DNA from 3 places in the Paenibacillus sp. FSL R5-0527 genome. Region 3 is predicted to be linked to each of the others. Evidence: predicted binding sites of a transcription regulator. Region 3 holds the regulator's gene; each other region holds the start of a gene.
The links. Region 3 encodes NrdR, which represses ribonucleotide reductase genes. Its sites were predicted from a motif close to AACACNATATATNGTGTT; they were not measured.
Positions count from the first base shown of each region.

Region 1: nrdI (class Ib ribonucleoside-diphosphate reductase assembly flavoprotein NrdI) is a predicted target of NrdR. The motif match lies at 5,213-5,230, and genes of this name have one in related genera.
Region 2: NYE69_RS06665 (anaerobic ribonucleoside triphosphate reductase) is a predicted target of NrdR. The motif match lies at 9,232-9,249, and genes of this name have one in related genera.

Region 1 covers NZ_JBBOYI010000001.1:6,618,506-6,628,802, forward strand. The annotation lists gene NYE69_RS29745 (DUF1266 domain-containing protein) at 1-209, opposite strand, end outside; gene NYE69_RS29750 (J domain-containing protein) at 230-1,522, opposite strand; gene nrdF (class 1b ribonucleoside-diphosphate reductase subunit beta) at 1,659-2,618, opposite strand; gene nrdE (class 1b ribonucleoside-diphosphate reductase subunit alpha) at 2,677-4,761, opposite strand; gene nrdI (class Ib ribonucleoside-diphosphate reductase assembly flavoprotein NrdI) at 4,748-5,107, opposite strand; gene NYE69_RS29770 (IS1595 family transposase) at 6,051-6,965, opposite strand; gene NYE69_RS29775 (acetate/propionate family kinase) at 7,552-8,793, opposite strand; gene NYE69_RS29780 (glycyl-radical enzyme activating protein) at 8,831-9,751, opposite strand; gene NYE69_RS29785 (glycyl radical protein) at 9,775-10,297, opposite strand, start outside.
Region 2 covers NZ_JBBOYI010000001.1:1,522,108-1,532,404, forward strand. The annotation lists gene NYE69_RS06640 (helix-turn-helix domain-containing protein) at 1-268, shown strand, start outside; gene NYE69_RS06645 (beta-mannosidase) at 300-3,110, shown strand; gene NYE69_RS06650 (hypothetical protein) at 3,114-4,193, opposite strand; gene NYE69_RS06655 (Na+/H+ antiporter) at 4,332-6,350, opposite strand; gene nrdG (anaerobic ribonucleoside-triphosphate reductase activating protein) at 6,497-7,021, opposite strand; gene NYE69_RS06665 (anaerobic ribonucleoside triphosphate reductase) at 7,018-9,003, opposite strand; gene NYE69_RS06670 (hypothetical protein) at 9,313-9,831, shown strand; gene NYE69_RS06675 (MTH1187 family thiamine-binding protein) at 9,868-10,167, shown strand.
Region 3 covers NZ_JBBOYI010000001.1:3,072,249-3,082,545, forward strand. The annotation lists gene pstB (phosphate ABC transporter ATP-binding protein PstB) at 1-329, shown strand, start outside; gene phoU (phosphate signaling complex protein PhoU) at 348-1,007, shown strand; gene polA (DNA polymerase I) at 1,184-3,853, shown strand; gene mutM (DNA-formamidopyrimidine glycosylase) at 3,877-4,788, shown strand; gene coaE (dephospho-CoA kinase) at 4,785-5,381, shown strand; gene NYE69_RS13605 (lytic transglycosylase domain-containing protein) at 5,378-5,941, shown strand; gene NYE69_RS13610 (alpha/beta-type small acid-soluble spore protein) at 6,010-6,249, opposite strand; gene nrdR (transcriptional regulator NrdR) at 6,375-6,845, shown strand; gene NYE69_RS13620 (phosphate ABC transporter substrate-binding protein) at 7,028-7,990, shown strand; gene pstC (phosphate ABC transporter permease subunit PstC) at 8,079-8,981, shown strand; gene pstA (phosphate ABC transporter permease PstA) at 8,978-9,865, shown strand; gene pstB (phosphate ABC transporter ATP-binding protein PstB) at 9,878-10,297, shown strand, end outside.

The DNA.
Region 1 (10,297 bases), 3.5 Mb from region 3:
CGAATCCTGTCCTTCAACTGTTCCGCATTGGCAACCTCATTTTTTTTGAGAGATAGGGTTATCTCACCTTTACGTAACCAGCGGTTAAGCCAGGTGAATTCATAAAAATTAAAATAATCTGCCATAATCCCATCAAAGCAATTAGCCGACAGACAGCGAAAGTACTGATTCAGCCGTCTGCGCCTAAAAAAACTGTACTTGGATAACATCTAAAAACGCCCTCCTTCGGTCAGTTGCGCCGCATCCAGGCGATTTTGGCCGTCTTCCAGGTGTTCCACAACATGACTGCCAGCCAAATCGCGGCGATAGCGGAACCGGCGCCAAACGTAAACCGGCAGACGAGATAGAGCAGAATGTACAGCCAATTCAGCCCCAGGAACAGAAACAGCATCATTAGGAGTTCAAACTGCCACATCCGCAGCCGAACCTTGAACGGCAGCCTGCTATATTTTTGGGGGAATAGATGCCGGTTTTTAAAACGCGACCACACCGCATAGAAACGATAGTGTATAGAGTTCCGCTCAAACTCCCAGCGCTTCCTGCCGTCCTCCCAGGCCTGTTCAACCTGACCGAGAACCTCCCGGCATTCCAAAGCCAAGCAGTACGCATCCTGCGGCGTGGGAGAAAACTGCAGCAAATACTCCGCATCCTGCAGCGCTTCACGGTACTGCCGCCGATCAAATAACAATCTCCCGCGCAGCAGATAAGCTTCCCGCGCCTCCGGGTTCAAACGGACGACCTGATGGAGAACAGCCAGCGCTGCGCCGGAATCCCCGGCCATAATAGCATGCTTGGCCCGCATTAACTCCAGGTCCGGGTCCTCCCGGAACAGCGCATGGGCGGCGGCAAGCTCCCGCCCGGCGTCTTCCAGCCGGCCATCCGTCAGACTGAGCTGCGCCTCTTGTCTTAAGCCGAGATATTCCTCCAAGTCGATCGCCAGCTCCCGGTTCAGGAAGCATTCGTAGCCCATCGCCAGGCCTCCGCTAATCTGTCCGGTCACAAATTCCATCAATTCATCGTCAAAGTAGTCATACCCGTGCTCAAAATTTTCTCTGATCAAAAACAATTCATCCAATACTTTCCACACGCTCGCCGGCATATGCCGATGTTCGCCCAGAAACCGGATCAGCGCGTCGAATCGCTCTCCTTGCGCTCCTACGTCCCATATGTAATCCTGGTTAGCTAGCATTTTCCATTCCTGCGGATCGACGCGGCGCTTGAAATCCGTGTAAAGTTCATGCAGGTGTTGTTCAAAAAGCGCCAACGAATCGGGGGCCGGTTCCCCCTCCTGCTTCATCTCGATCGCGACTCCGGTCTCCAGGTCCCGGCCGTATCCGGGAAAATCATGCTCCTCCGGCATGCCGGCCTGCTTCATGGCCGCGTCAAAAGCCTCCCTGAGCCGCTGATAGCCTCTTGGGTCGTCCTCCGGGTGAGCCGTCCGCAGTTTCTTGGCATAGGCCTTCTTGATCTGCTGCTTGTCTTGCGTCGGTTCGATGCCCAATATACTCCAAATCGTTGTCAAAAGTAACTTTCACTCCTCAAGTCAGGTAGCTTAACTTTCAGACAGCTTACGCTTGCAAGCAAAAAACAGGGCGTCTCCCGCTGTAAGATCGTTTCCGGGAGCAAACACCCTGTTCTTATTTAAAAAGCCGGTCGGCTTAGAAATTGAAATCTTCGTCGGTCAGCGGCTCGACGTTCAGCGCCCGTACGTAGCCGTTGCCTTTTTTGGAGAAAAAGTCGTGCTGCTTCGTGTCGGTACGGATCCCGTTGAACACGATCGGGTTAACCTCTTCCTCCTCGAACGGCGGCTCAAAGCCGAGGTTCATAAACGCCTTGTTGGCGTTATACCGCAGGAAGACTTTCACTTCGTCCACCAGTCCGATTTTCGTGTAAATCTGCTCCGTATACCGCTCTTCGTTGGCGTGCAGGTAGTGCAGCAGCCCTTCCAGCGTTTCGTATACGTCTTTTTGCTCGTCTTCGCTCATTTGCGCGTAGATTTCCTGGGCCAGCACGCCCACGTACACGCCGTGAATGCTCTCATCGCGCAGAATCAGGTCGATGATTTCGCCGCTGCAGGTCATTTTGCCCTGACCGGCCAAATACAGCGGGTAGAAGAATCCGCTATAGAACAAGTAGCTCTCCAGCAGGACGGAGGCCGCCATCGCCAAATACAGCTCTCTCGGGGAGCGGATGTTGGTGTAGTACTGGCGGATCGTCTCCGCTTTCGTCTGCAGCATCGGGTTCTGCTCCACCCAGCGGAAGATCTCGTCAATCTCCTCATTGGAAGCGAGCGTAGTGAAAATGCTGCTGTACGATTTGGCATGGATCTGTTCCATCATGCCCATAAAGCCGAGCACGGCTTTGCGCTGCAGGCCCTCCACATGCTCCATGATCTGCGGCATGCCGACGCCGCCCTGTACCGTATCAAGCAGCGTCAAACCGCCGAGGACCTTCATATATGCGTCTTTTTCATCATCGTTTAACGTCATCCAGGACATTTTGTCGTCGGACAACGGGATTTCGTCGTCCGTCCAGAACTGCATGATGTTCTGGTTCCAGAACATCATCGTAAAATCGTCGTCCGGACGGTTCCAGTTTACAGCTCGTAATGCGCACATCGCCGATCCTTCATCCCTTTCTAAGTCTTTCGTTATAGTGCAAGTTCAAAAAGACCTCTTATACCGAGCAGGTCAGGCATTCTTCCACGGACAGCTTCTTCGTCCGGGTATAATACAGCGACTTCAGCCCTTTATGCGCGGCGTACAAATAGTAACGCGCCAGCTGGCGGGTCGTCACGTTGCTGTTGACGTGAAGGATCGTCGAGATGCCCTGGTCGACATGCGGCACGATTTCCGCGATCAGGTCGATCACCTTGAACTGGTCCATCTGATAAGCGGATTTATAGAAGAAAATATTTTCCCGGCTAAGATACGGCATCGGATAATACGTCGTCGAGTTCGCGTAGGTCCGGGTTTCGATTTGCTCCACGACCGGCATCACGCTCGAGGTGGCGTTCTGAATGTACGAAATGCTGGCGGTCGGCGCAATCGCCAGACGGTAAGCATGGTACAAACCGTTTTTCATCACCTGCTGCTTCAGTTCGGCCCAGTCCTGCGGGGACGGGATGTGCATGCCTTCGAACAGAGCGGCCGCTTTGCCGGTGCGCGGACGGTAGTCCGTATTCAGATACCGTTCGAAATACTCCCCTGTAGCGTAGTCGGATTGTTCGAATCCGGCGAAGGTTTCTCCGGTTTGAACGGCGATCTCCATGCTCTTTTCCAGGGAATAATAGTTCATCATCATAAAGAACGTACGGGCAAAATCGCGCGCCTCTTCGCTTTCGTAGGCGATTTTGTTCTTGGCGAAAAATCCGTGCAGATTCATCACGCCGAGCCCGACGGAATGCATTTCCCGGTTCGCTTTGGCAACGCCGGGAGCGTTGGAAATGTTGGTCATATCGCTGACGGAAGTGAGCGCCACCATGCCTTCGTGCACGGATTCACGGATCATCTTCCGCTCCATCACGTTCACGATGTTCAGGGAAGCCAGGTTGCAGCTGATGTCGCGGCGAATCGCATCCGCTTGCCCGTAATCGGCGATTTCCGACGTCTCCTGCAATTGGAAGATTTCCGTGCACAGATTGGACATTTTGATCTTCCCGACCTTGTTCAGCGCATGCTGGTTGTTGGCGTTGCTCTTGTTCATGATGTACGGGTAACCGGATTCCAGCTGGACCGTGGCGATCTTGGTCAACATGTCGCGCGCGCTCATCAGCTTTCTTTTCTTAACCCGCTCGTCGGCGAGCAGTTTGTCGTACATCACGTCCAGATCCATGTCGTCCAAATGGGTGCCGTAAGCTTTATATACACTGTAAGGACCGAACACGTAAAGCGGTTCGTTGTCCTTGGCCAGTTGATAAAAACGGTTCGGCACGATCAGCCCGATCGACAAGGTTTTCAAGCGAATCCGTTCGTCGGCGTTGATTTTTTTGCTGTCCAGAAACTCCGCGACGTCCCAGCCGAAAATGTTGTAATACCCCGCGCCCGATCCTTTGCGCTGCCCCATCTGGTCGGCATAGGAAAAAGCGTCCTCCATCAGCTTCAGCACCGGCATAATGCCCTTGGCCGCGCCTTCCACGCCTTTGATCGGCTCGCCGCGTCCGCGCAGCTTCGACAGGTTTACCGCTACGCCGCCGCCGATTTTGGACAGCTGCATGCAGGTGTTCAGCACGTAGTTGATCGAGTTTAGCGAGTCGTCCATTTCCAGCAGGAAGCAGGACACCATCTCGCCGCGCCGGCTTTTGCCCGCGTTCAGGAACGTCGGCGTCGCCGGCTGCAGCCGCTGCTCCATCATGGAACGGGCCAGCAGGCTGGCGGTCTCCGCGTTGCCGCGGCCGAGGTGCAGCGCCACCGCCGCTACCCGGTCCGGATAATGCTCCAGATACTTGGACTTATCGTTCGTCTTCAGCGCGTAGTCGGTATAAAACTTCGACGCCGCCATATAAGACGGAAACTCAAAATGATAGCCGTGGGTAATGGCATATACGCATTCGACCTCGGCTTCCGTATACTTCTCGTACACGTTCTCGTAATAATCGTTTTCGATCATGTACCGCACTTTATCGGTCGTACTCGAAAAGGTCACGCTTTTGCGTTCGACTTCTTGCATAAATTCGGCGACGGCTTCCCGGTCCTTCTCCAGTTGGAAGAACCCGCTCTCGTCCCGCTTCATCAACATGTTGTTCAGTTCAATATGCCGCAACCCGGCTCACCTCCTGCTTAAATCTTTCCGCATCCTGTTTCGTGCCCGACAGCTCGAATTTGGCCACCACGGGAACATGGTAGCGCTGGGCGATCAAATCGGCGCTCAGGGCAAAACGCTCGCCCCAGTTGCGGTTTCCGCTGGCCGCTACACCGAGCAGCCGCTGATGGTTATGCTCGAGAAAAGCGGAGACCTTTGCCGGCACCTGTCCAAACCCCGTCGTATATGTAATCAGCACAAACGGCTCCTCCAGCGTCATATTCTCGTCAATTTGCACGGCGGGCAAATCGAGCTTCTGGATGAACCGTTTCACGTTTCCGGTTTTGGAATCATAGGCAATCAGCATTGTTACTCCCCCACTTTTCTTCTATTACCCGGTAAGTATTTGATATAATGAGATAAACACCAAAATTCGCTTCACAACAACATATTGGTGTACTTGTTTAATTTAATACCTATATATTGTGTTGTCAACCTGGTAAACGTCCCAAACCGCACCCGAATCCCCTGTGGATAATGTGGAAAATCGATGCAATCCCGCATCATACCAGGGCCCGACGGGGGACAAGTTGTTGATAAAAATTTTTAAAAAATTTTTCTATCAAAAAAGATAGATTGCGGGTTGCGGGCAGGTAAACGGTTCCGGAAAAATGTTCGCTCTAAACGTGTTCATCTGGGCCGATTTGAGGTAAATAAGGGCAGCTGTGTCCGTCCCTCGTGTTTACATTCTGCTAACCTTCGTTTTTCCGCAAATAACGGCTCTGGTGTCCCTTAAACTCCAGATTCCTCTTCTCTTCCCCGCTCTACCTGGGCATCGTCCTTTGCCCCGCCGCAAAATCTACAACTCAACTTTCGCAGAGCAAAAATCAGCTTGAGCCCTTGAGCTGAAGGTGTTCAAGGAATTAAGATAGGCGGACAGAAGAGGTGTCTGACTCAACCTTATAATCCTTGCTTGCCAGTCAAGTCGAAAACCGATCGCGGCAAGAAACACGGAAGGACGTTGAAAGCTTGAGGATAGGGAAGTAGAGGGGAGGGGCGGCAGATCAACACAAGCTGTCCGGGGACTTTGCACGATTATCCCGTTTGATCAGGTAGCAGAGAGAAAGACGAGCTCGGGAGAAAAAAATATTTGGCGGAGAAGCAGATAGGTTCGAGATAATTTAGACGGCTTAGGAGAAGAAATCAGGTTTAGGGTAGGTGAAATAGACCGGACAAGAGATCAAGGCAGGAGATCAAGGACCCATTAAGTTGATCTGCATCAAACTCCCCCCACCGTTTCCAGCTCTCGATCAGGCCGCAGCCGCAAGGGGCTGGTTCGGTTGGCGCGCGATCAGCCGGCGGTAAGGGATCGCCGGAATCGCCACACACATTTGCAGCAACTTCTGCCGCATCGTTTCTTCCGCTCCGGGCAGTCCTCCGGGTAGGTGCAGCCAGCGGCGTCCGGTGTACTCGTTCAGGTACGCCTGTAGATGTTTTAGTCCTAAGGCTCCATACGTACTCTTCAGCGATTCCCACGCCTCTCTCACCACTTTCCGCAAGGGCGCATACAGCCGAAAAGCCTGAGGGAAGGACTGCACCGCCGATGTACGGACATCCACATGCTCATTGATGAACGCGGTTAGATCGTGACGGTTTGCCCTCTTTTCGCTTCCCCGCTTATGCGGCACCAGGCGGATTTTGACCTGCTCCGGCTCGCCCGACTCCGTGACCGTGCAGCCGACTACGACCGCCGAGGCGTACGGATGCGAAACCTGACACCGGGACGGATTACGCCCATACTGATCGCTGTTCACCTTCACATCTCCGGAGAGCAGCTCCCGGGCATCGAACTCCCCCACGGCATGACGTATTTTTTGCAGTATCGACCACGCGGTCTTGTAGGTGACCCGGATCACCTTGCTCAGCCGCAGCGCCGAGATGCCGTCCTCAAGCAGGAACAAATCCAGGGCCTTGAACCACTTGAGCAAGGGGAGATGCGTTCCTTCAAAAATCGTACCGACCAAAGGCGATGTTTGATGCTTACACTTTCCGCACTCGAACAAGGGGATATGCCGGGAGGTCAAACGGCTGCACCGGGTGTGAGCGCAGCGCGGGCAGACAAAGCCGTTTGGCCACTTCATCGCGATCAGCGCCTCCATGCAGTCCTGCTCGCTGTTAAAACGGCTGCTGAATGGTTGAAGTTCCGTTCCCGTATTGACTTCCATATTCGCTCGCCCCCCGAATCAAGAATATACGAACATAGGTTCCATTTACTTCATTATACCAAACGTACGTTCTCTTATCAAGCCGAAAATCTCACCTGAACCGCCTCATTTTTTCCTCATCTTTTTTGTTTTTTTTCTCTCTTTTTTTTGGAACCCTTGCTCTAGCCCCCCCTGCTCCCTGCTCCTGAACGAAGGGGATAATCGTGCAAAGGCAGCCAGCCAGGCAGGGGCACCAAGACACGAACACCAACACACGAACCCTTTAGACAGACCCCTCGCCTGCCGTCGATTTGTGGCACTGTTCGAAACGGCTACGGAGCAAAAGGTAGATACACCGCCCCCGCCGGATCGTGACGCCTCTACATCGTTGACGCTTCCTCAACGAAGCAGCCCCAAAAGCCGGGAAGACACTGTCCGCCTCTGATTCAGCGTCAACTCCGGCAATGGATTCCCTGCTTTACCCTGCTACATCAAGGCTTGTCTGCGATTTTTTGCTGCGAAAGTTAAGTTATAAATTCTAGTATCCAAAAAACCTTGTCATACCGGCAAACAACCGTTATGACAAGGTTTTTTGACAATGGCCGCATCACATTGGAACAGACCGGTGCACTGCCGCAGAAGCAGCACGCAGTTGGACGAGCCGCTGTGTATCGCGCGCAATCATCAGCTCTTCGTTGGTGGGGATGATATGCACCGCCACACGGGAGGCGGGGGTGCTGATCTTGCGCTCGCCGGGCGAGCGGGACCGGTTCAGTTCCGGGTCCAGCTCCAGCCCCAGATAGGTCAGACTCTCGCACACCTTAGCCCGAATATAATCGGAATTCTCGCCGACCCCGCCGGTAAAGATCAGCGTATCCAGACCGTTCAGCACGGCGCAGTAGGAGCCGATGTATTTGCGAATGCGCTGTACATACATATTCAGCGCCAGCCTGGCCTCCTCATGGCCTTCATCGGCGCAGCGGATGATCTCGCGCAAATCGGAGCCCTGGCCGGAGACGCCGGCCAGCCCGCTATGCTTGTTCAGCAGCGAGTTGATCTCACCAAGACCCAGATTCTCTTTGGCCATCACAAAGGGAATGATCGCCGGGTCGATATCGCCGCAGCGGGTTCCCATCATCAGACCTTCCAGCGGGGTCATGCCCATACTGGTATCTACAGACTTCCCGTCCCGAATGGCGGTAATGCTGGCTCCGTTGCCGATATGGCAGGAGATTACACGGGTTCCCTGGAGGGGGCGGTCGGTAATTTCGCCAAGGCGCAAGCTGACATATTTATGCGAGGTTCCGTGGAACCCGTATCTTCTGATTTTATGGCGGTCATACAAGACTCTTGGCAGTGGATACATGTAGCTCTCCTGCGGCATCGTCTGGTGAAAAGCGGTATCGAACACGCACACCATCGGCGTCTCCTCGCCCAGCAGCTGGCGGAACGCTTCGATCCCCTTCTGATTGGCCGGATTGTGCAGCGGCGCCAGCTCGATATTGCGCCTCACCGCCTGCAGCACCTCATCGTCCACCAGTGCCGAATCCGAAAAGAATTCGCCGCCATGGGCAATCCGGTGCCCTACTGCCGCGATTTCCCGCACCGAGGCGATGCACCCGTTGCCCGGATCCGTCAGCGCCGCAAGCATATGGGTGATGGCCTCCTTATGCTCCAGGACCCGCAGATCGGTCTGCGGAGGCAGCGACGGTGTATTATCCTGACGATGAATCGCCTGCTCCGTTCCAATCTCTTCAATAATTCCCTTCGCAAGCACCGATTCATCCTTCATATCAAACAGCTGATATTTCAAGGACGAGCTGCCGCTGTTAATGACCAGCACCTTCATAAACGGCTCTTCCTTTCATACGTACTTCTTTTTTAATTCAACCTCCGATTTGGCAGCGCAAGCCATAGCCTTCCGCCACATGGCGCAGACTCTCCATCTCGTCGCTTGGAGGTGGCGTCTGATGCTTCATATGGTATTCCGTACCCAGATAGGTGTATTTATTCTCGCCCAGCCGGTGAAAAGGCAGCAGATGCAGTTCCCGCACCCCCGGCAGTTCCGCGGCGAACGAGGCGATGGCGGCGATCTCATGGATGGTGTCGTTGAAGCCCGGAACGACGGGAACGCGAATGATCATCTGCGCCCCCTGCCCGGCAATCCGCCGGGCGTTCTCCAGAATCAGCGAGTTGGACTGCTGCACATATTCATAATGTTTGCTGTTCTCCACGTGCTTGATGTCCAGCAAAACCGTATCGAGCAGCGGCAGCACGTTATCCAGCACGGCCGGATTACAGAAGGCCGTGGTTTCAATCGCTGTGTTCCAGCCTTGATCCTTGCAGGCGCGCAGCAGGTTCAGAGCAAAGTCGCTCTGATAGAGCGGTTCACCGCCGGAGAGGGTAATCCCCCCGCCGGAACGCCGGTAATAAGCCTCGTCCTTGCGCAGAATGGACACAATCTCAGAGGTGCTCATCTCTTTGCCGTTCATAGTCAGCGCCCCGCTGCCGCATTCGGCGCTGCAAAGTCCGCAGGATACGCAGCTTAGGCGGTTAACCGTCACCTTCGGCTGATAGCTGATGGCCCCCGCTGGACAGACATTGGCGCAGCGTCCGCAGCTGACGCAGTTGTCCTCCTGCACCATCAACTGGCTGCCGGGAGCCTGGGTTTCGGGATTGCTGCACCAGTTGCAGCGCAGCGGGCAGCCCTTCAGAAATACGATTGTGCGGATACCTGGACCGTCATGGAGCGAGAAGCGCTGGATTTCGCTGACCATCCCCCTGGCTTCCCAAATGACTTCATTCATGGTGGGCCTCCTGATCTATATAGTTACATCGTCTGCTCCGTCCGGTTAATAATGTCATCCTGCAGTTTCTTGTCGAGTGTGGTGAAATGGGCGCTATAGCCAGCCACACGGACGACGAGGTTCTTGTATTTCTCGGGATTGCGCTGAGCCTCCAGCAGTGTATCGCGGCTGATCACATTAAACTGCACATGCATTCCCTTCTGGTCAAAAAATCCTCTGACCAACGCCGCCAGCTTCTCCAGTCCCGCCGGCCCGCTCAGCGCGGACGGATGGAACTTCTGATTGAACAGCGTACCGTTGGAGGCGATGTGATGATCCAACTTCGCCACCGAGTTGGCCGAAGCCGTAGGTCCGCTGGTATCCCGGCCGGATACCGGCGATACGCCATCGGCCAGCGGTTCGCCCGCCAGCCGTCCGTCCGCCGTTGCACCGGTAGCGGCTCCCAGCGGCACATTGGCCGAGGCCGGATACAGTCCGGGCTGGAAGGTGCCGCCGCGCGGATTGACATGCTTCTGCACTTCACGGCAGTAGACAAGTCCTACCTGG
Region 2 (10,297 bases), 1.6 Mb from region 3:
GTACGTGCACCTTCACCCCGGCCATCTCAGCGAGCTGTTCAAAAAGGAAACCGGGAGCACCTTCGGCGACTTCGTCACCGGGATGCGGATGCGCCGGGCGATGAATCTGCTGGCGGTAACCCCGGCCAAGGTGAGCGAAATCGCTGCGATGACCGGATATGAGGACGTGAAATATTTCAGCCGTCTGTTCAGAAAGCACACGGGAAAAACGCCCAGCGAGTTCCGCGAGGAGGCGCTGGGCGGCGGTTTGCTGTATGGGGAGGCATAAACCAAATTTTTTCGGGAAGTAGGGAAGCAGCATGGAATTGTCGGGTCCTTGGAAACTGCAGCATTTTGAAGTAGGGGAAAAGCCTGCCCATGAACTGGCGGCGCCGGGGTTGGACGACCGCTTTTGGATCGACGCCGCCGTGCCGGGGGACGTGCATTCGGCGCTGCTGGAACGGAGCATCATCGATCCTCCGTATTTCGGGCATAACGATGCCAAATGCCGTTGGATCGAGCACAAGGAATGGTGGTACCGCACACCGTTTACATTGGACGCCGCGCCGGAGCAAGGGGAGCGAATCGAGCTTAAGTTCGAGGGGCTGGATACGTTTGCGGCGGTTTACGTCAACGGGCATGAAATCGGCAGGACGGCCAACATGTTCCGGGAGTATGTTTTCGACGTGACACGGATTGTGCGCGAGGGCTGGAACGTGCTGGCCGTCAGGTTCGATCCGCTGTATCTGCATCACCAGGACAAGGAACAGTTCGAATGGTCCTCCTATACAAAAGAACGGCCCTGGATCCGCAAGGCGGCAATGAATTTCGGCTGGGACTGGGGGCCGAGAATCGTGACCGCGGGCATCTGGGGCAAGGTGCACCTCACGCGCCGCAAGCTGGCCAAGCTGACCAGCGTGTACGCCTGCACGCGGTCCGTGGAGGCCGGGGAAGCGGTGCTTCATATTAGCGCGGAGGCCGAGGCTTTCCGGAAGGGGACACGGGCCGAGGCTGTGGTCCGCTTGCTGGATGCCGCTGGGCTGGAGGCGGCATGCGCCGTCCTGGCGGTCCTTGGGGACCGCCGGGCGGGACAAGGCGGCGCTGCCGAAGGCGCAGGCAGTTTCGTTGGTGAAGGTGATGACGGCGGTAGTGGCGTAAGCAGCACAGGCGGCGATGGCGGGGCAGGCAACACAAGCAGTGCCGGCAGCAGTGCAGGCAGCAGCGACGGCGGCTTGAGATGCGCCGGTGATAGCGGGGGCGAGAGCAGCCTGGGAAGCGCCGGTGCTAACAGCGGCGGGACCGGCAGCGGAACCGCCCACACCCATGGGGCCGGCAGAGCTTTTGGACGGGCCGAGACCGAGCTGCGGGTCCGCGCTCCCCGGCTGTGGTGGACGCACGATTTGGGCGAGCCGTACTTGTACACGCTGGAGGTCGTGCTGCGCGCCGAAGGCGAGGAGGTTGACCGCTGCATACAGCCGTTCGGCATCCGCACGCTGGAGCTTGCTCTGCGGAACAGCGAAGGCGGCAACGCGTTTGCTTTTATCCTTAACGGGGTTAAGGTTTATGCCAAAGGCGCCAACTGGATTCCGGCCGACAACCTGATCGGCTCGATTTCGGAGTCCACCTATCGCGGGCTGATCGATCTAGCGGTAGAAGGAAATATGAACATGCTGCGCGTCTGGGCGGGGGGCATTTACGAAAAAGATGTCTTTTATGACGAATGCGACCGGCAGGGCGTGCTGGTGTGGCAGGATTTTGCCTTCGCCAACGCGTTGTTCCCCGATTTCAACCAGGACTTTATGGACAACGTGCGGCACGAAGTCATCGATAACGTCAAAAGATTGCGCAACCGCGCGTCCCTCGCGCTCTGGTGCGGCAACAATGAAATCGACTGGCTGTACGACATGAAAAGCGCCGCCGGGGACATAACCGGGCCCTTTTTCGGGGAGCGCATTTATCATGAGCTGATTCCGGAGGTGCTGGCTGAGCTGGACCCGGCCCGCCCGTATTGGCCTTCTTCGCCTTACGGGGCAGGCGGCGGCTACGACGCCAACGATCCGCACACCGGAGACCGCCATAACTGGCAGGTGTGGCACGGTTCGGTGTATCCGCGGATGCAGGGGGAGAAGCCGCGGCTCGATTACAGCGTCGAGGGCGTAACGTTCAAAAATTATAAGCGGGATTTCGCCTTGTTCAGCAGCGAATTCGGCATGCACGCCTCAGCGAACCGCTACACGCTGGAAAAAAACATCCCTGCCGGCCAGTTTGTCTGGGGGAGCGCGGAGATGGCTTACCGCAACAAGGATACGAACCACCGCAAAGGCATTTTGCTGATGGAGGGCTATACCGGGATTCCCCGCGATATTGAGGAATACATGGATTTTTCAATGCTGACGCAGGCCGAGGGGCTAAAGTACGGGATTGAACATTTCCGGCGGAACCGGCATCGCAATAGCGGCGCGCTCGTCTGGCAGCTGAACGACAGTTGGCCGGGCACGAGTTGGTCCATGATCGATTACGAACTGCTGCCGAAGGCTTCTTTTTACTATGCCAAAACGTTCTATAGCCCCGTGCTGCTTTCGCTGGAGCATGAGCCGGGCGAACCGCTGAAGGTGTGGGTGGTCAATGACACGCTGGAGCCGCTGCGGGGGACGGTGGAGCTGACGGTGCACGCCTTGAGCGGCGGGGGCGCCTTGAACCGGGCCGCTTTTGCGGCGGACATTCCGCCGCAATCCGCGGTGCGGATCGGCGCGCTGGAGGAAGCGGCCGCCTTGCGCGGAGCCGCGCCGGAAGAGGTCGCGGCGGTGCTGACCGCCTCCGGTTTTGCCGCCCCGGCGAACCGCTACTACTTGCGCGACCCGAAGGATTTGCGCCTGCCGGGAACGCGGCTGGACGTGCGGGTGGACGAGGCGGCGCAAACGGTGACGGTAACCGCGGCGGGGCCGGGGGCCGCGCGGTTCGTGAAGCTGGAGCTGCCGCTGGGCCGCGTCCGCTATAGCGACAACTACTTTGACCTGCTTCCCGGGGAAAGCCGGACGGTGCACATAAGCCATCCGGAAGGGCAGCCGCTGCCATGGGCAAAGCTGCGGGTTTCCGCTTTGAACGGCAAACGCAGCACCTGCGGGATTTAAGGCTTAATCCGCATCTCCGGCGAGAACGCGGTCGCGGTATTGTTTTACCGCGGGGATATCGGTTTGCATGCCTTTTTCTTTGGTGAACACCTGCCAATCCGTACTTTTCAGCACGTTCAGAAAGCCTTGCACGGCTGCGGCCGTTTTTGTGCCCGGGTACGTTTTGACCGTGTGTTCGTAACTGGCTTTGACTTCGTCGGTTAACTTGAAGGTGTCGAAATCGAAAATCGGCGTATTGTCCAGCCCGTAAAGATAGGTGGTCAGATAGCGGGTATAAAACAGCTTTTTAGCTTGCTCGGCCTCAGGCGTACCTGCATACCGGGTAAAATATTGTTCGGCGGCGGCGGCCCGCTTGGCCAATTCATCCCAAGTGATGACGAGCCCGCCGTCGCTGGCCATTTTGGCGTCCGAATCCAGGGCGAGCAGCGCGATAAAGTCCTGCATTTTTTCGCTTAGCGCCGGATTGTATTTTTTAAGCGCTCCGTAGTCGACCACGGGAAACACCATGCCTTCGGCCGTTTCCAGCTTGTAGCCGCCGGCCAGGGCGCCCAGGACGGTTTGGCGGACGGCAGCGTCTTTGATCTGCTTCAGCTGTTCGTCCAAAATGGGCCAGCCGAGTTCGCCGAGCGCCTGGAGGACGGCTTCTTCGGCAAATTTATCCTGCGTTTTGAGCAGGTCTTCCCCGTAAAAAGCGAGCAGTTTCTGCATCAGCCGGTCGGCGTCGTCCTGGGGCAGGGCAGCCAAATGCTCATCGAAAAAGGCCAGATAGTCCTTGGCCTCGGATTGGCCGGCTTGCAGACGCTCAAACTGTTCAAGGATGCGGTTTTGTTCGGAGCCGGATGCCGCCGCAGCGCCATTTCCGCCATCGCTTCCGCCACCATTTCCGCCACCGCTTCCGCCGGCGTTTTCGCTTCCGTTAGCGTTGTTTGCTTGTCCCTGCCCCGGCGCGTTTTGCTCCGTACCGGTTGGCCCGGGTCCCGGGCCGGCAGCCCCCTTTTTATCGGCGCACCCCGTTAATAAAGCTCCCGCCAACATCGCGGTTACCGACAGTGACAGCATGATTTTTACAGCCCATTGCGACATTTGCAGGTACACTTCCTTCCGTAATTTATCTTGTTTACTTGACGAACCAGCGGGAGAAAAGGTTCCTTGCGCCGAAAAAAAGGGCCGCTCCAAAGGTTGGTAAGGCCAACCGGAACGCCCCTTTGTTTGCCATTCTTGTTATTCCGCGTGTTCGATCAGCGTGACGCTTTCGACCTGGTTGACCATTCTTCTGAGCTCCCTGGCCTGTTCCCAATTGATGCTGCCGGCTTCGTACATGTTGTGGATTTCCGCGCGTTCGGCATCCATCACCTGGATCCGCAGTTCTTCTTTTTGCGCTTCCATCTGTTCGCTGAATTGCGGCCCTGGACCGGTCAATTGGGCGATGACCCGCTTGTACTGGAGAATCACTCTTTGCAGGGCGGGGTCCTGTTCGTTTTCCCGGGTTAGGCCCTTCAAGTACTCAAGCGCCGCTTGCAGCGCCTCAACCTGGATTTTCTGGCCGGGGTGAAGCCTGGCGAACTGCCGGTATTTGCGGGTGGCCCGCCGCCAGTCGCGGACGGCGCTGCCGATAAGGAACGAAATCCGGGCGCGGGCGGTTCTGCAGAGCCCTTCTTCGCGAAGGTCCAGCGCCTTCTCGAAAGTTTCGAACATCTCTTTGCTCATTCCGCCGCTTTGCATCGTTTCGTGAATGTAATTCCGTTCGGCTTTTAACGCCCCAAGCTGGATTTCGGTCATTCTCCCCAAAGCTTCCGACCGCTCCAGCCTGTGGGCGTCCTGCTGAAGATACATGGGGCGGAACAGCATTTTGTATTCGTCCATTAATTGATAGGCGGCGGTTTTATTGTAATCGTTCATTTCGGCCTTGATCTTCTGCAGCGCGACCCGCAGCAGCCGGCTGCGGGCTTCGGCCATATCGATGTACTCGTCCGTTTCTTCGCCCTCGACCGCCCCTTTGCTGAACAGCGGCAGCAAGAGGGTAGCCGCGATCAGGGTGAACAAAATCACGCCCGCAGCCAAAAACAGGATGAGCGACCGTTCGGGAAAAGCCTGTCCGCTGGCGACCACGTACGGAATGGACAACACCCCGGCCATCGTAACGGCACCGCGAACGCCCGTCAGGCTGACCAGAAGGCTGTTTTTAACGGAAGGCTTGGGGGTTTCCTGCGACTTGGAGACCTTGTAATCGTACAGCGAGAAGAAATAAGACCAGACAAAACGAATCGCCAATATGGCAACCCCGATGGCCAAAACGTAGCCGATCGCCAGCGTATTGCCGATGTTGGGGTTTTCCACCGTGGCGCGCATGGACGAGGGGATGATCAGCCCCAGCAGCAGGAAGACGACCCCGTTCAGGATGAACAGCACGGTTTGCCATATATTCTCCGTCAAGACCTGCTCCTCGGCGAGCAGCGTTTCCGTTCGTTCCCGCAGCAGGGAATGGACGATGCCGCCCATGACAACCGCAATGACGCCGGAAGCGTGCAGGAGGTTTTCGGTGACGATAAAAATAAGAAACGGAGTCAGAATCTGCAGCAGCGAATGCAGGGTGGCGTCCTGAATGCCCTGTTTGCGCAGCGAAAACCGCAGCCAGGTCATGGCCAGGCTGAGCACGAGGCCCAAAACGGCGCCGAGGATAAACATGTATGTAAAGTCGTAAACGGCTTCCTTTAGCGAAAAATAGCCGGTCACAACCGCCGCGACCGCATAGTTGAAGGCAACCAGACCGGAAGCGTCGTTGATCAGCGACTCCCCGCGGACGAGATTCAGCACTTTGTCCGGAATATGAATCCGCTTGGCGATCCCGTTTACGGCAACGGGGTCGGTCGGCGACAGAATCGCGGCCAGCGCGAAGGCGGCAACGAGCGGGATTTCCGGAATGATCGCGTGGATGAAATAACCGCCGCCGATTGTGGTCAGCAGAACGAGGACGATGGCGTTGCCGAAAATGGGCCCCTTCATTTTCCACAGCTCTTCGCGGGGGAAGTGCCTTCCGTCGTTGTACAGCAGCGGGGCTACGAACAACAGCAAAAACCATTCCGTTTCGATCTCCAGATGAATCCCGTTGAACGCCAGCGCGATGGCGATGCCAAACACGATTTGGGTGAGCGCGGTGGGGATAAACGGAATGTAGTGGCTGATGATGTTGGAAACGACCAGACAGATAAGCAGTAAAATAACCGTAATCAACAAATCCATGTATCAAACTTCCTTCCCGAACGGATTGCTTTGCAAGTCGACATTATTCTATTATATCCCACTTTTTAAACTGAAGATTAACAAGCGCTTGGGGAGGCGTCCGAAAAAAAAAGAGCGCAGCCATCTGCGCTCTTCGAGGATCATATTTATCGCATGAACGGGAGGCTTGGCTCCCAAAGAACCGCTTGTCCGCTGTCCAGGCTTCGCCGGATATCGATCAGCCGTTGGTTCGAGCTGCCGCAATAGAGCAGGGCAGGGTCGCGAAGCTCTTGGACGAAACGCCCGTCCACCAGCACCTCGCAGCGCCGCAGCAGCTCATATTCGGGGGAACAGGGATGCTCTGTCAATTCCTCATACGTATACCCGCTGTAAATCCAAATCGAAATCGGCCCGGTTTCCGCCACAAGCCGGTCGATAAACCCGCTGACCTCGGCGGCGGAGAAAAAGGGGTCTCCGCCGAGAATCGTTAGACCGCTCAGCAGGGGGTTATTTTTAATGTCATGAATGATTTCCGCTTCCCGCTCTGGCGTAAACGGCTCGCCGTAATTGAAATTCCACGTCTCCGGGCTGAAGCAGCCCTTGCAGTAATGGCGGCAGCCGCTGATGAAGATTGCGGCCCGCAGGCCTTCGCCTTCATTGATGGATTCCGGGTAGTAGCCGCAAATATTCATGCGTCGTGTTTGACCCGGTCGCGGACTTCCGCTTGTTTGGCGGCGTTGAACCGCGTTTGGTAATCCCCCGTCAGATACCCGGTGACCCGGCGCAGGCGGCGGATGTGCACATCGTTCTCATGGCTGCCGCAGGAAGGGCAGGTCGCCCCGATGATGCCTTCGTAGCCGCAGGCCGAGCAGCGGTCGATCGGATGGTTGATGCTGAAATAGCTGACTTGCTGCTGCAGGGCGTATTGAACGATTTTCAGAAAAGCGGCCTGATTGTTCCGGGCATTGCCGTTAAGTTCGATGTACGAAATGGCTCCCGCGTTGCAAAGCCCGTGGAACTTGGCTTCCAGCTCGATTTTTTTTGCCGCGCTGATGTTGTAATACACCGGGATGTGGAACGAATTGGTGTAGTACTCTCTGTCCGCCACGCCGGGAATCGGACCGTAAACCGCGCGGTCGCGTTTCGTGAACTTTCCGGACAAGCCTTCCGCCGGGGTGGCGAACAACGTGATGTTCAGGTTGTGAATTTCGCTTTGGCGGTCACAGTAATCGCGCATGTAGGCGATGATTTCGTACGCTTTTTGATAGACCGCTTCATCCTCTCCGTGGTGCTTACCGTACATCGCCTTCATGCATTCCGCCAGCCCGATGAACCCGATCGACAAGCTGCCGTGCTTGAGCAAATCGCCGACAGGGTCCTCCGGTCCAAGCTGTTCGCCGCCTTCCCACACGCCTTCGCGCATCATAAAGTCGGATGCCTTGGCTTTTTGGGCCGCTTGAATTTTAAACCGATGCAGCAGCCCTTCCAGGGCGATGTCCATGTAATGCGTAAGCTCGCGGTAGAAACCGCGCTCGTCCGCCTCTGTCCGCCGTCCCAGCGCAATGCCGTGCTCGAGGCCCAGCTTGACCAAGTTCAGCGTGTTGAACGACAGGTTGCCTTTGCCGGAAAGATGGTTCCGGCCGAACCGGTCGGCCAGCACCCGGGTGCGGCAGCCCATCGTGGCGAATTCCGTGTCCGGATCGCTCGGATCGTAATGCATCAGGTTGAGTGGGGCGTCCAGATTGGCGAAGTTCGGATACAGCCGCTTGGCCGAGCATTCCACCGCTTTCAGGAACAGTCCGTAGTTCGGTTCGTCCGGGTTCTGGTTGACGCCTTGTTTGCATTTGAAAATCTGGATCGGGAAAATCGGCGTTTCCCCGCTGCCCAGCCCCCGCATCGTGGCCGTCAGCAGGGAGTTGATCACCATTTGCCCTTCAGGCGATGTGCAGGTACCGTAGTTGATGCTGGTGAACGGGATTTGCCCGCCGGCCCGGCTCGACATCGTGTTGAGGTTGTGGATCAGGCTTTCGGCCGCCTGCAGCGTTTCGGTTTCGGTTTCCTTCAGCGCAAATTTAAACGATTTCGGACAACGCTCCTGCAGGTCGCTGCGGCTCATCGAGATGTCTCCGTTCCCGGCCAATTCGGCGCCCTGGGCGCCTTCTTCGAAATATTCCAGGCCTTTGCGGAAATATTTCTCGAACGATTTGGCCACGTAGGGAGCGAGGTCGAAATCCAGCTTGTTGGCCGATACGCCGCCGTACTGGGAATTTTGCTGGGATTGGAAAATGATCGCCACCAGCGCCATCGCGGTCATGATCGAATTCGGCGGTCTGACGCTGCCGTTGCCGGTGTTGAACCCTTCGCGCAGCAGCTTTTCGAACGGAATGAAAATGCAGTTCGTCGTTCCGATCGCATATTGATCAAGATCATGCACGTAGACGATATTGTCTTGAATCGCCTGCACCACCCGTTTGGGCAGGATGAAATGCGTCGCATACCATCTGGCGTACTCGCTGCCGAATTTGCTCATTTTCCCCGAGAAGCTTTCGCCGTTCAAATTCGCGTTCTCGCGCAGCACCTCCAGGTTGCGGCTTTGAATGATTTCCTCGCCCATTTGAATGACTTCATCCAGCATGGTATCCCGGCCGGTGAAGGTTTGGTTTAGCAATGCCATATCTAAATGCTCCTCCCCAAAAGCTAATTTATTTAACGCTAAGTAAAAAGGCATCTCCAACCTGCCCAGGTTGAACATGCCCGAATGCGCTGCCTAGTGAAGACTCTTCTACAACTACAACGGCTGTCGATCCAATAAGGCATATGTAAAAGCTGCATACGGACATCCTGCCTGTTCCTCGCAGGTTTTAGTGTTTCACACTATATTTTGTTTCGCTGAAACAAGATTAGCACAATATATTGTGTTGAAAGTGTGACTTGCATCACATGGACAAGCCGGAAGCCGGGACAAAACCGCCGGAGCCCGCAGGTGATGCGCGGAGCGGGGAACGAAAAAAATTTTTTGATTTTTTTGGTGGCTCAACCTAGAAATCGGGGCTTGACAGCCGGTTATTGGAACGGCGAACCGTTCGTCGGCCGACTGCCGGTTGCTGGAACGGCTGACCGTTCGTCGGCCAACCACCGGTTACTGGAACGGCTGACCGTTCGTCGGCCAACCACCGGTTACTGGAACGGCCAACCTACTGGTCGACCGTCGGCCAACCACCGATTACTGGAACAGCCAACCGCCGGCCTTCAAAATAGCGGAACTTTATGTACTTATTATCCGGGGCTGAGCATGTTCATCCCCATTAGCGGAATTTTTTGTTCTTATTTTCCTATGAACGGTCCAGATTTCCGGTATTTTGTTACGGTCCGAGAAAATAGCGACATAAATTTCCTTTATTTTCTCAAATTGACGAATCTCGCCGGAATAACGACATTTTTTGTTCTTATATTTTTGAGCTCCTTTTTGTTTGTATTTACCGGCGGGGAATTGATAAAATAATATAGGAATAAATACAGTAAAGTGAGGGGAACGGAAATGGCGATTGCGGAAGTAACGGTTATTCCGATTGGTACGGGCAGCACCAGCCTAAGCTCCTACGTGGCCGAGCTGCAGCGGGTATTGGAGAAGCAGGAAGGCGTTAAGTTCACGCTGACGTCGATGAGCACGATCATTGAAGGATCGCTGGACGACGTATTTGCGGCGATCCGGGCGATTCATGAAGCGCCGTTCCAGTCGGGCGCCGGCCGGGTGTCGACTTCGATCAAGATCGACGACCGCCGCGACAAAGCGAGTTCGTCCGAGCAGAAGCTCCAATCCGTGAGAGAGAAGCTGTAGTGCAAGCGGCTTGGTTGTGGCAGCGCCATGTGTGTGGTAGGAGCACGTGGTTGTGCCGTTGCGCGGCACGCAATGCGCCGAAAGCACCACAAATTCCGGGCAAAACGGGTTTGCGTAAAATTTCCAAACT
Region 3 (10,297 bases):
GCTCGGCGCTCAGCCTGTCGGGCGGGCAGCAGCAGCGGCTTTGCATTGCGCGGGCGATCGCGGTGCAGCCTGACATTCTGCTGATGGACGAAGCGACTTCGGCGCTGGACCCGATTTCCACTTTGAAAATCGAAGAGTTGGTCCAGCAGCTCAAAGACAGGTATACGATCGTGATGGTCACGCATAACATGCACCAGGCGGCGCGAATTTCCGGCCGGACCGTCTTTTTCCTGAACGGGGAAATCGTAGAGGCCGACGATACGCAGAAGCTGTTTTCCACCCCGCAGGATTCGCGCACAGAAGATTATATTTCCGGTCGTTTCGGATAACAAGGAGGCTGCTGCTGAATGATTCAAAGAAAAGAATTCGATCAGAACCTGGAGGAACTACGGCAATTGCTCGGGCAGATGGGCGAGCATGTCGAACAAGGGCTTGCGGAAGCTATCGAAGCCCTGCGGACCATGGATTCGCAGAAAGCCAAACAAATCGTCGAGCGCGATATCGAGCTGAACCAGATGGAAGAGCAGGTGATGGAAATCGGCTCGCGGCTGATTGTGACGCAGCAGCCGGTGGCCAAGGACCTGCGGCGGATTATCGTCGCGTTCAGAATTTCCAGCGATCTTGAACGGATGGGCGATTTGGCTGTCGATATCGCGAAGGTGACGATGCGCCTGGAAGGCCAGAAGCTGATCAAACCGCTGATCGATATCCCGAAAATGTCGGACCTGGTCATTCTGATGCTGCGGGAGTCGCTGCAGTCTTACTTGGACGAAAATACGGATCTGGCCTATAAGATGGCCAAGGACGACGACGAGGTCGATCATCTGTACAGCCAGATGATTCAGGAGCTGTATACGTTCATGATCGAAAATCCGGATTCCCTGCAGCAGGCGATGCTGCTTACCTTGGTCGGGCGGTATATCGAGCGGATTGCCGACCATGCCACGAACATCGGGGAAAGCGCGGTGTATCTCGTCACCGGCCACCGCCCGGACCTGAATCAGTAAGATTCTACCAAGAACACGTTATATACCGGTTGTTCAACCGGCAGTTGCTTGCATAAGATGCAGGCCGCTGCCGGTTTTATCGTTTTTGCGCTATTTGCGGGGCATCGCGGTGTTAACCGGGGGCGCGCTGTGTTATCATAGGTAACAGGAACAAAACACTCGGGACGAGGTGTCGTATGGATAAATTGATCCTTATAGATGGCAACAGCATTATTTACCGGGCATTTTTTGCGATGCCGCCGCTGACGAACTCCGGCGGGCTGCATACGAATGCCGTTTACGGTTTTACCAATATGCTGCTCCGGCTCATTCAGGAGGAGCAGCCGACCCATATACTTGTGGCGTTTGATGCGGGCAAAACGACGTTTCGCCACGAAGGCTACCAGGAGTATAAAGGCGGGCGCGACAAGACGCCTCCGGAGCTGTCGGAACAGTTCCCGCTGATGCGGGATCTGCTGGAAAGCTTCGGCATCTCCTGGTTTGAAATCCCCGGGTACGAAGCCGACGACATCATCGGCACGATCAGCAAGCAGGCCGAGGATTCGGGCCGCGAAGTGCTTGTCGTCACCGGCGACAAGGACATGCTGCAGGTGGTCACGGACCGGGTCAAGGTGGCGCTAACGCGCAAGGGCGTTAGCGAAGTGGAGCCTTACGGGCCGAAGGAAATCGAGGAGCGCTATGGGCTTAAGCCGCTGCAGATCATCGACCTGAAGGGGCTGATGGGCGATGCGTCCGACAATATCCCGGGCGTGCCGGGCATCGGGGAGAAGACGGCGCTGAAGCTGCTGCATCAATTCGGCTCCGTGGAGGAAGTCTTGGCCCATACCGATGAGCTCAAGGGCAAAATGAAGGAAAATCTCGTGAACCATGCCGAGGATGCGCGGCTGAGCAAGCAGCTGGCGACGATTTTCCGCGAGGTGCCGGTGGAGCGGTCCTGGGAGGATATGAAGTTCTCCGGCATCGAAGAGGACAAAGCGGTGCCGATGCTGCGCAAGCTGGAATTCAAATCTTTGCTGGAGCGCTTGTCCTTTACCGCGGGAGCGGGCGGGAACGCCGCGGCGGATGGGGATGCGGCGCAGGCGGCGGAGGACGTCAGCGTGACGATGGTGGACGCCGACACCTTGCCGGAAGTATCCGCGCAGCTTGCGGAAGTCGAAGGGATCATCATCGAATCTTACGGGGATAATCCGCACCATGCCACGCTGATGGGACTGCTGCTGTCGACGCCGAAGCGGCATTTCTTCCTGCCCTTTGAATTGTTGAAGCGGGAGGAAGCGGCGGACGTGCTGTCCTGGCTGGCGGACGAAAACGCACCCAAACGGGGGTACGATTTGCACCGCGCCGACCTCGCCTTGTTTTGGCAGGGGATCGCTTTTGCCGGGGCCGAGCATGACGTCCAGCTTGCCGCTTACTTGCTCGATCCGACGGAAAACGATCAGACGATCAGCGGGCTGGCCGCAAAATACGGGCTTCCGCACATGCCTGCGGATGAAGACGTATACGGCAAAGGCGCGAAATTCAAGGTGCCCGATCCCGAGACGCTCGGCCGGCATTTGGCCCGCAAAGGGGACGCCCTGCTGCGCATCGTTCCGCTCCAGCGCGCCGATCTGGAGAAATACGAGATGCACGGGCTGTTCTACGACCTGGAGATGCCGCTGTCGCGGATTCTCGCCGATATGGAGAAGCAGGGCGTAGCCGTCAACCGGGAAGATCTGAAAGAGCTCGGAGTCGAGTTCGAAGCGCAGATCAACAAGCTGGTGGCGCGAATTTATGAAATCGCCGGGCAGGAATTCAACCTGAATTCACCTAAACAATTAGGAGAAATTCTGTTCGATAAACTGGGGCTGCCGGTCATCAAAAAGACCAAAACAGGTTATTCCACCGACGCGGAGGTGCTGGAGAAGCTGGCGCCATATCACGAGATCGTTCAGTTTATTCTGGAATACCGCCAGCTGGCCAAGCTGCAGTCCACCTATGTGGAAGGGTTGCTGAAGGAAATCATGCCGCGGACGGGCAAGGTGCACACGTATTTCCGGCAGACGGTCGCCGCCACCGGACGCTTAAGCAGCCAATATCCGAACCTGCAAAATATTCCGATCCGCCTGGAAGAAGGCCGCAAAATCCGCAAAGTGTTCGTTCCTTCGGAGGAAGGGTGGTTTATTCTCGCCGCCGACTACTCCCAGATCGAGCTTCGCGTCCTGGCCCATATTTCCGGCGACAAGGGACTGCAGGAGGCCTTCCTGCACGATATGGACATCCACACAAAGACGGCGATGGACGTCTTTGGCGTCGGGCCGGACGAGGTGGACGCCAATATGCGCCGTTCGGCGAAGGCGGTCAACTTCGGCATCGTGTACGGGATCAGCGATTACGGATTATCCCAGAACCTGAACATTACGCGGAAGGAAGCGGCCCGCTTTATCGAGCAATATTTTGACGCGTTCCAGGGCGTTCGCCGGTATATGGACGACATCGTCAAAGACGCCAAACGCGACGGTTACGTTAAAACTTTGCTGGAACGGCGGCGTTATTTGCCGGAAATCAACGCGTCGAACTTCAATTTGCGTTCGTTCGCCGAACGCACCGCGATGAATACGCCAATCCAGGGAACGGCGGCGGATATCATCAAGCTGGCGATGGTGAAAATGGACAAAGCCCTGTACGAGCACGGCCTGAAGAGCCGGATGCTGCTGCAGGTGCATGACGAATTGGTATTCGAAGTTCCTCCGGAGGAGCTGGACATCATGAAGAAGCTCGTGCCGGAAACGATGGAGAACGCGATCAAGCTGTCCGTGCCGCTGAAGGCGGAGGTCAGCAGCGGGGTCAACTGGTACGAAGCGAAGTAGAACGAGTTAAGAGGTGACTTGGTATGCCGGAATTGCCGGAAGTGGAAACGGTCAGAAGAACGCTGACCGAATTGATCGTGGGGAAAACGATCCGCTCCGTCAAGGTGTCCCTGCCGCGAATCATCCAGCGGCCGGACGATATACAGCGGTTTGAGACGGAGCTTGCCGGCCATAAAATCGTGGAAATCGGCCGCAGGGGCAAGTTTTTGCGGATCGTGATGGACGGGCTTGTGCTCGTTTCCCATTTGCGTATGGAAGGCAGATACGGATTGTATGGCGAGGGTGAGCCTGTCGAAAAGCACACGCACGTGATTTTCAAATTTACGGACGGCACGGAGCTGAGGTATAAGGATGTAAGGCAGTTCGGCACGATGCATTTGTTTCCGCCGGGGGAGGAATTTACGAACCAGCCTTTGGCCAAACTGGGACTGGAACCGCTGGACCCTTCCTTTACGCCGGAGGTGTTCCGGCAGCTGATGTCGCGGCGGAAGACGAAAATCAAACCCGCGCTGCTGAACCAGGAATATGTTGTCGGTTTGGGGAATATTTATGTGGATGAAGCCTTGTTCCGGGCCGGCATCCATCCGGAGCATCCGGCGGACAAGCTTAGCGGCCTTAAGCTTGACCGTTTGCACGAGGCGATTGTGGCCACGCTGAACGAAGCGGTGAACGCCGGCGGCTCCTCGATTAAATCGTATGTGAACGGTCAAGGGGAGATGGGCATGTTCCAGCATGCCTTGCGCATCTACGGACGAACCGGCGAGGCTTGTCTCGAATGCGGGCATCCGGTGGAAAAAACGGTCGTTGGCGGCCGGGGAACCCATTTTTGCCCCAAATGCCAAAAGCCATACCGCCCCGGCCGCGAGCAAAGCAAAGTTAAACCCGAACGGCCCGCTTCCCGCGTAAGCGAAAACAGTGAGGTGTTGAAAGGATGAACATCGGCCTGACCGGCGGCATCGCCACCGGCAAAAGCACGGTATCCCGCATGCTGGTTCAGAGGGGAGCCGCCCTGATCGACGCGGACGTCATCGCCAGGGAAATCATGGAGCCCGGGCATCCGGTACTGGCCGCGGTAGCGAAGCGCTTCGGACAAACCGTGCTGCACCCGGACGGGACGCTCGACCGCAAAAAGCTGGGCGAAATCGTGTTCGCGGACCCCGAGCGGCGAAAAGCGCTGGAAAACCTGACGCATCCGGCGATTCGCGCCGAAATGAAACAGCGCCTGGACGCGCTTGAAGCCGCAGCTCCCCGCCGCCTTGTCGTCGCGGATATCCCGCTGCTGTACGAATCGGGACTGGAGCGGTTGTACGAACGGATTATGGTAGTCTACGTGCCGCGGGATCTGCAGCTGGCCAGATTGATGGAGCGGGACGGCCTAAGCCGGAATGAGGCGGAACGCAGGCTGAATGCGCAAATGGATATCGAACTAAAAAAAGAAAGGGCGGATATCTTGATTGACAACAGCCGTGGACTGGATGAGACGGAACGTCAGATTGACGAGTTTTGGCGGGATCAGGGAATGCTATGAGGTGGCTGCGCAAAAAAAGAGTGCTGCTTTTGTTATTCCTGGGGTTTATTGTTCTGATCTTTTTTAATTCCGCTTGGCTCTCGTTGTTTTATCCGATTTATTATAAAGAAGAAATTCGTTATCACGCGAAAAACAACGGCATCGATCCGTTTATCGTGGCGGCCATTATAAAAGTGGAAACCAATTACAAGTCCGGAGCCCAGTCCAAAAAGGGAGCTTTAGGGGTTATGCAAATCATGCCGGACACCGCGAATTGGGTCATTGCGAAGGCGGGCTTGCCCGATACGTCGCTCGATCAGGTGCAAAATGAGATCGGGACCAACATCGAAATCGGGACTTGGTATTTAAAGTCGCTGTCGGAGCAGTTTGACGGGAATGCGATTGCGATGATCGCCGCTTACAACGCCGGGCCGACCAATGTCAAAAACTGGATCAAAAGCGGGAAATGGGACGGCCGACTGGAAACGTCCAAAAACATTCCATTTGGCGAAACCCGCCATTATGTGCAGCGGGTAACGCATTACTATAAACAGTATTCCGACATTTACGACGAGTTTTGATCGCTCGTATATAATAAAGAAGCACTGACGGGCGTCAATTCGCCTGTCAATGCTTCGGAGTGATCGGCTTATCTGAATTGGCCGGTTTGGCCAGCTTGGCCAGCCAGCTGTTGCTCAGCGATGGTAACCAAGCGTTTCGTAATGAAACCACCGATCGAACCGTTTTCGTAAGAAGTCAGGTTACCAGCATATCCGTCTTGTGGGAAAGAGATGCCAAGTTCCTGAGCGATTTCATATTTCAGTTGATCCAATGCTCCGGAAGCTTGTCTAACCACCAGGTCGTTCGAAGAGTTATTATTTTGTGCCATGATGTTCACCTCCTTGTGGTTGGTAACAGTATTATGTGCCGGGACTATCAACTTCATTACTTTTTTTTGAAGTTATTTATTGGCATTAATGTAAATTGCATTTTTTGGAAAGGAGGGAACTTGCGTTGAAATGTCCGTATTGCGATTATTTGGGGACAAAGGTGCTGGATTCGAGGCCGGCCAACGAAAACAGGTCGATCCGCCGCCGGCGGGAATGCGAGAAATGCAGCCGGCGCTTTACGACCTTTGAAATGGTGGAAGAAATGCCGCTGATCGTCATCAAGAAGGATGGAAGCCGCGAGGAGTTCAGCCGCGAGAAAATGCTGCGCGGGCTGATCCGGGCTTGCGAGAAACGCCCCGTTTCCGTGGAGCGGCTGGAAAGCATCGTGTCCGAGGTGGAGCGGTCCATGCGCCATTCGGCCAATGCCGAAGTGGAAAGCCGCGAGATCGGCGAATTGGTGATGGAGCAGCTATACCCCGTGGACGAAGTAGCTTACGTCCGTTTTGCTTCGGTGTACCGCCAGTTTAAAGATATCAATATGTTTATGAAGGAACTGACCGGGCTGTTGTCCAAAAATACGAGAGAACTCGAATAGCCGGATTTGAATAAACACTCCCTGTATTCAATTAAGGGAGTGTTTATTTTTGTTTGCCATTGTCGAAATTAAGGGGTAACCGCCAGGTTCATTTTACACAAAGTTTACATTACGAAAACACGGGATTGATCTTCGCCGCCTATAATCAGGTTGTAAAACAAATAAGGGGGAAACCTGAGACAATGAAAAAGAGTATGCTTATGGTTTTGACTTTGGTATTAAGCTTGACTTTGGCTGCTTGCGGTCAGGGCGGCAACGCGAAAACTAACACCTCGGGTGCTGAAGGCGGTAATGGAGGTGCGACGAGCGAGGCAGCGGCAAACAATGGCGGGAACAAGGCGACTTCGGATTTGTCCGGTTCGGTCCTGTCAGTAGGTTCCTCGGCGCTTCAACCGCTGGTAGATCAAGTTTCGAAAAAATTCATGGAGCAAAATCCGAACGTATCCATTCAGGTTCAAGGCGGAGGCAGCGGCACGGGGCTGACGCAAGTTTCCGGCGGACAGGCTGACATCGGCAACTCCGACGTGTTCGCTGAAGAGAAGCTGGAAGCCGCTCAAGCTTCCGAACTGGTTGACCACCAAGTAGCGGTTGTCGCTATGGCCGCTGTAGTGAATCCGGATGTAACGGTCGACAACCTTACGAAAGATCAACTGGTGCAAATTTTTACGGGTAAAGTAACGAACTGGAAAGACCTGGGCGGCCCGGATCAAAAGATTCAAATCGTAAACCGTCCTTCGAGCTCCGGTACGCGCGCAACCTTTGAGAAATACGCGCTTGGCACGAAGACGGAAGATCTGCAAGGTTCGATCCAAGAGGATTCCTCCGGTACGGTTAAGAAGCTTGTCGGCGAAACGCCGGGAGCCATCGGTTATCTTGCGCTTTCCTACCTGGATGAAACCGTAAAAGCTGTGAAATACGAAGGCGTGGAAGCAACGGTGGACAATGTGGCTAACGGCACTTATCCGGTATGGGCTTACGAGCATATGTACACGAAGGGCGAGCCGAACGAAGTCGTTAAGGCGTTCCTGGACTTTATGGTTTCCCCTGAAGTACAAGGCGATAACGGCGATGTTGAGGAACTCGGCTATATCCCGATCAGCAAAATGCAAGTTAAACGCGATGTGGACGGCAACATTACCAAATAAACAACACTATATTCGATAACATCATATCGGCAGAGAGAAGAGGCGGACATTTCTGCCTCTTTCTGTGCTGTGTAAAGGGAGAGGTTTCATGGCTCAATCCGGCGGAAACAAAAAAGTACAGCCGCACATTATAGAGGAATGGACCGGTAAAATATTTACGTCATTTTGCATCGTGCTGCTGGTTGTGACGATATTTTCGATGGTGTATTTTGTCTCAACCAGAGGTTTAAGCACCTTTTTTCAGGACGGGATTTCGATCGGCCAAATTTTCGGAAGCACCGAGTGGAGACCGGACGGAGTTCCTCCGGTGTTCGGAGCGCTCCCATTCATTTTGGGATCGTTCAGCACTTCGATCCTGGCAGCCATCATCGCGGCGCCGCTTAGCATCTGCGCAGCCCTGTTCATGGTCGAAATTATGCCTAAATTCGGCAAAAAATTTCTGCTGCCGGTAATCGAGCTGTTGGCCGGGATTCCTTCGGTCGTTTACGGTTTTGTCGGCCTGAGCGTAATCGTTCCGTTTTACCGGGATATTTTTCCCGGACAGGGCCTTGGCATTTTTGCGGGGGCGACGGTATTGTCGATAATGATTTTGCCGACGATTACGTCCATCGCCACGGATGCGATCACCGCTCTACCTCCCGGATTGAAAGAAGGTTCTTATGCACTTGGGGCCACGCGGTGGCAAACGTTGTGGCGGACCGTCCTGCCGACGACGATGCCGTCGCTGCTCACCGGGGTCGTGCTGGGGATGGCCCGGGCCTTCGGGGAAGCGCTCGCCGTACAGATGGTCATCGGGAACGCGCCGCACATTCCGCGCTCGCTGTTTGAATCCACCTCCACGCTGACCAGCGTCATCACGCTCAGCATGGGCAATACGGCCATGGGAACGACACAGAACAACGTGCTGTGGACGCTTGCCTTGATTTTGATGCTGATGACCTTCGTCTTCGTCTTTATCGTGCGTGGGCTGGAAAGGAGAGCAAAACGATGAGTGCAAAAACCGCAGATAAAATCGCCACGGCCGTTATTGTTACGCTGGCAGGCGTTATTGTGCTGATCATGGCCGGGCTGCTCGGATTTATTTTGGTCCGCGGGCTCGGGCACATCAGCTTTGATTTTCTGACCTCTCCGCCGGAAACGATCAAGGCGGGCGGGGGGATCGGTCCGCAATTGTTCAATTCCTTGTTCCTGCTTGTTCTGACGCTGATTATCACGATTCCGCTTGGACTCGGGGCGGGCATCTATATGAGCGAATATGCGAAACCGGGCAAACTGACGTCTTTTATCCGGCTGATCGTTGAGGTGCTGTCCTCTTTTCCGTCGATTGTCGTCGGCTTGTTCGGTCTGCTCGTGATCGTTAATGTGTTTGGCTTCGGCTTCTCCCTGTTCTCCGGGGCGCTGGCGTTAACCGTGTTCAACCTGCCGCTGATGGTGCGGATTACCGAACAGGGCATGGCCAGCGTGCCGCAGGCGCAGAAGGAAGCGAGCCTGGCACTGGGCTTGTCCAAATGGAAAACGATCAGTTCGATTATGCTGCCGATCGCGATGCCGGTGATCTTGACCGGGACAATTCTGGCCGCGGGCCGCGTGTTTGGCGAAGCGGCGGCGCTGCTGTTTACGGCCGGCATGAGCAGCCCGAGACTCGATTTCGGGAACTGGAATCCGCTCAGTCCGACGTCGCCGCTGAACCCGTTTCGCCCGGCGGAGACGCTGGCCGTCCACATCTGGAAGATCAATTCCGAAGGGCTGGCTCCGGACGCTCCCGAAATCGCCGCAGGCGCTTCGGCCGTGCTTATCATCACGGTGCTTCTGTTCAACCTGCTCGCACGTTGGGTCGGCCGCCTGATGTACAAGAAATTTACGGCTACGAAATAGGAGGGCTCCGAGGTGCAAAATACCGCATTATCCACCAAAAACTTGAGCGTGTTTTACGGAGAAAAGCAGGCCGTGAAAGAAATCTCGCTCGACTTCGCCTCACGGCAGGTGACAGCGTTAATCGGCCCGTCCGGCTGCGGGAAATCGACGTTCCTGCGCAGCTTGAACCGGATGAACGATTTGATTTCCGGCGCGCGGATCACCGGGGACATCTGGATCGGGGACGACAATATCAACGATCCGAAAACCGACGTCGTGCTGCTGCGGCAAAAGATCGGCATGGTATGGCAGAAGCCGAACCCGTTTCACAAATCGATTTATGAAAATATCGCTTTTGGACCGCGTTACCACGGGATTCGCGACAAGAAAAAGCTGGATCGGATCGTAGAGGAGTCGCTCACCAAAGCCGCGCTCTGGAACGAGACGAAGGAC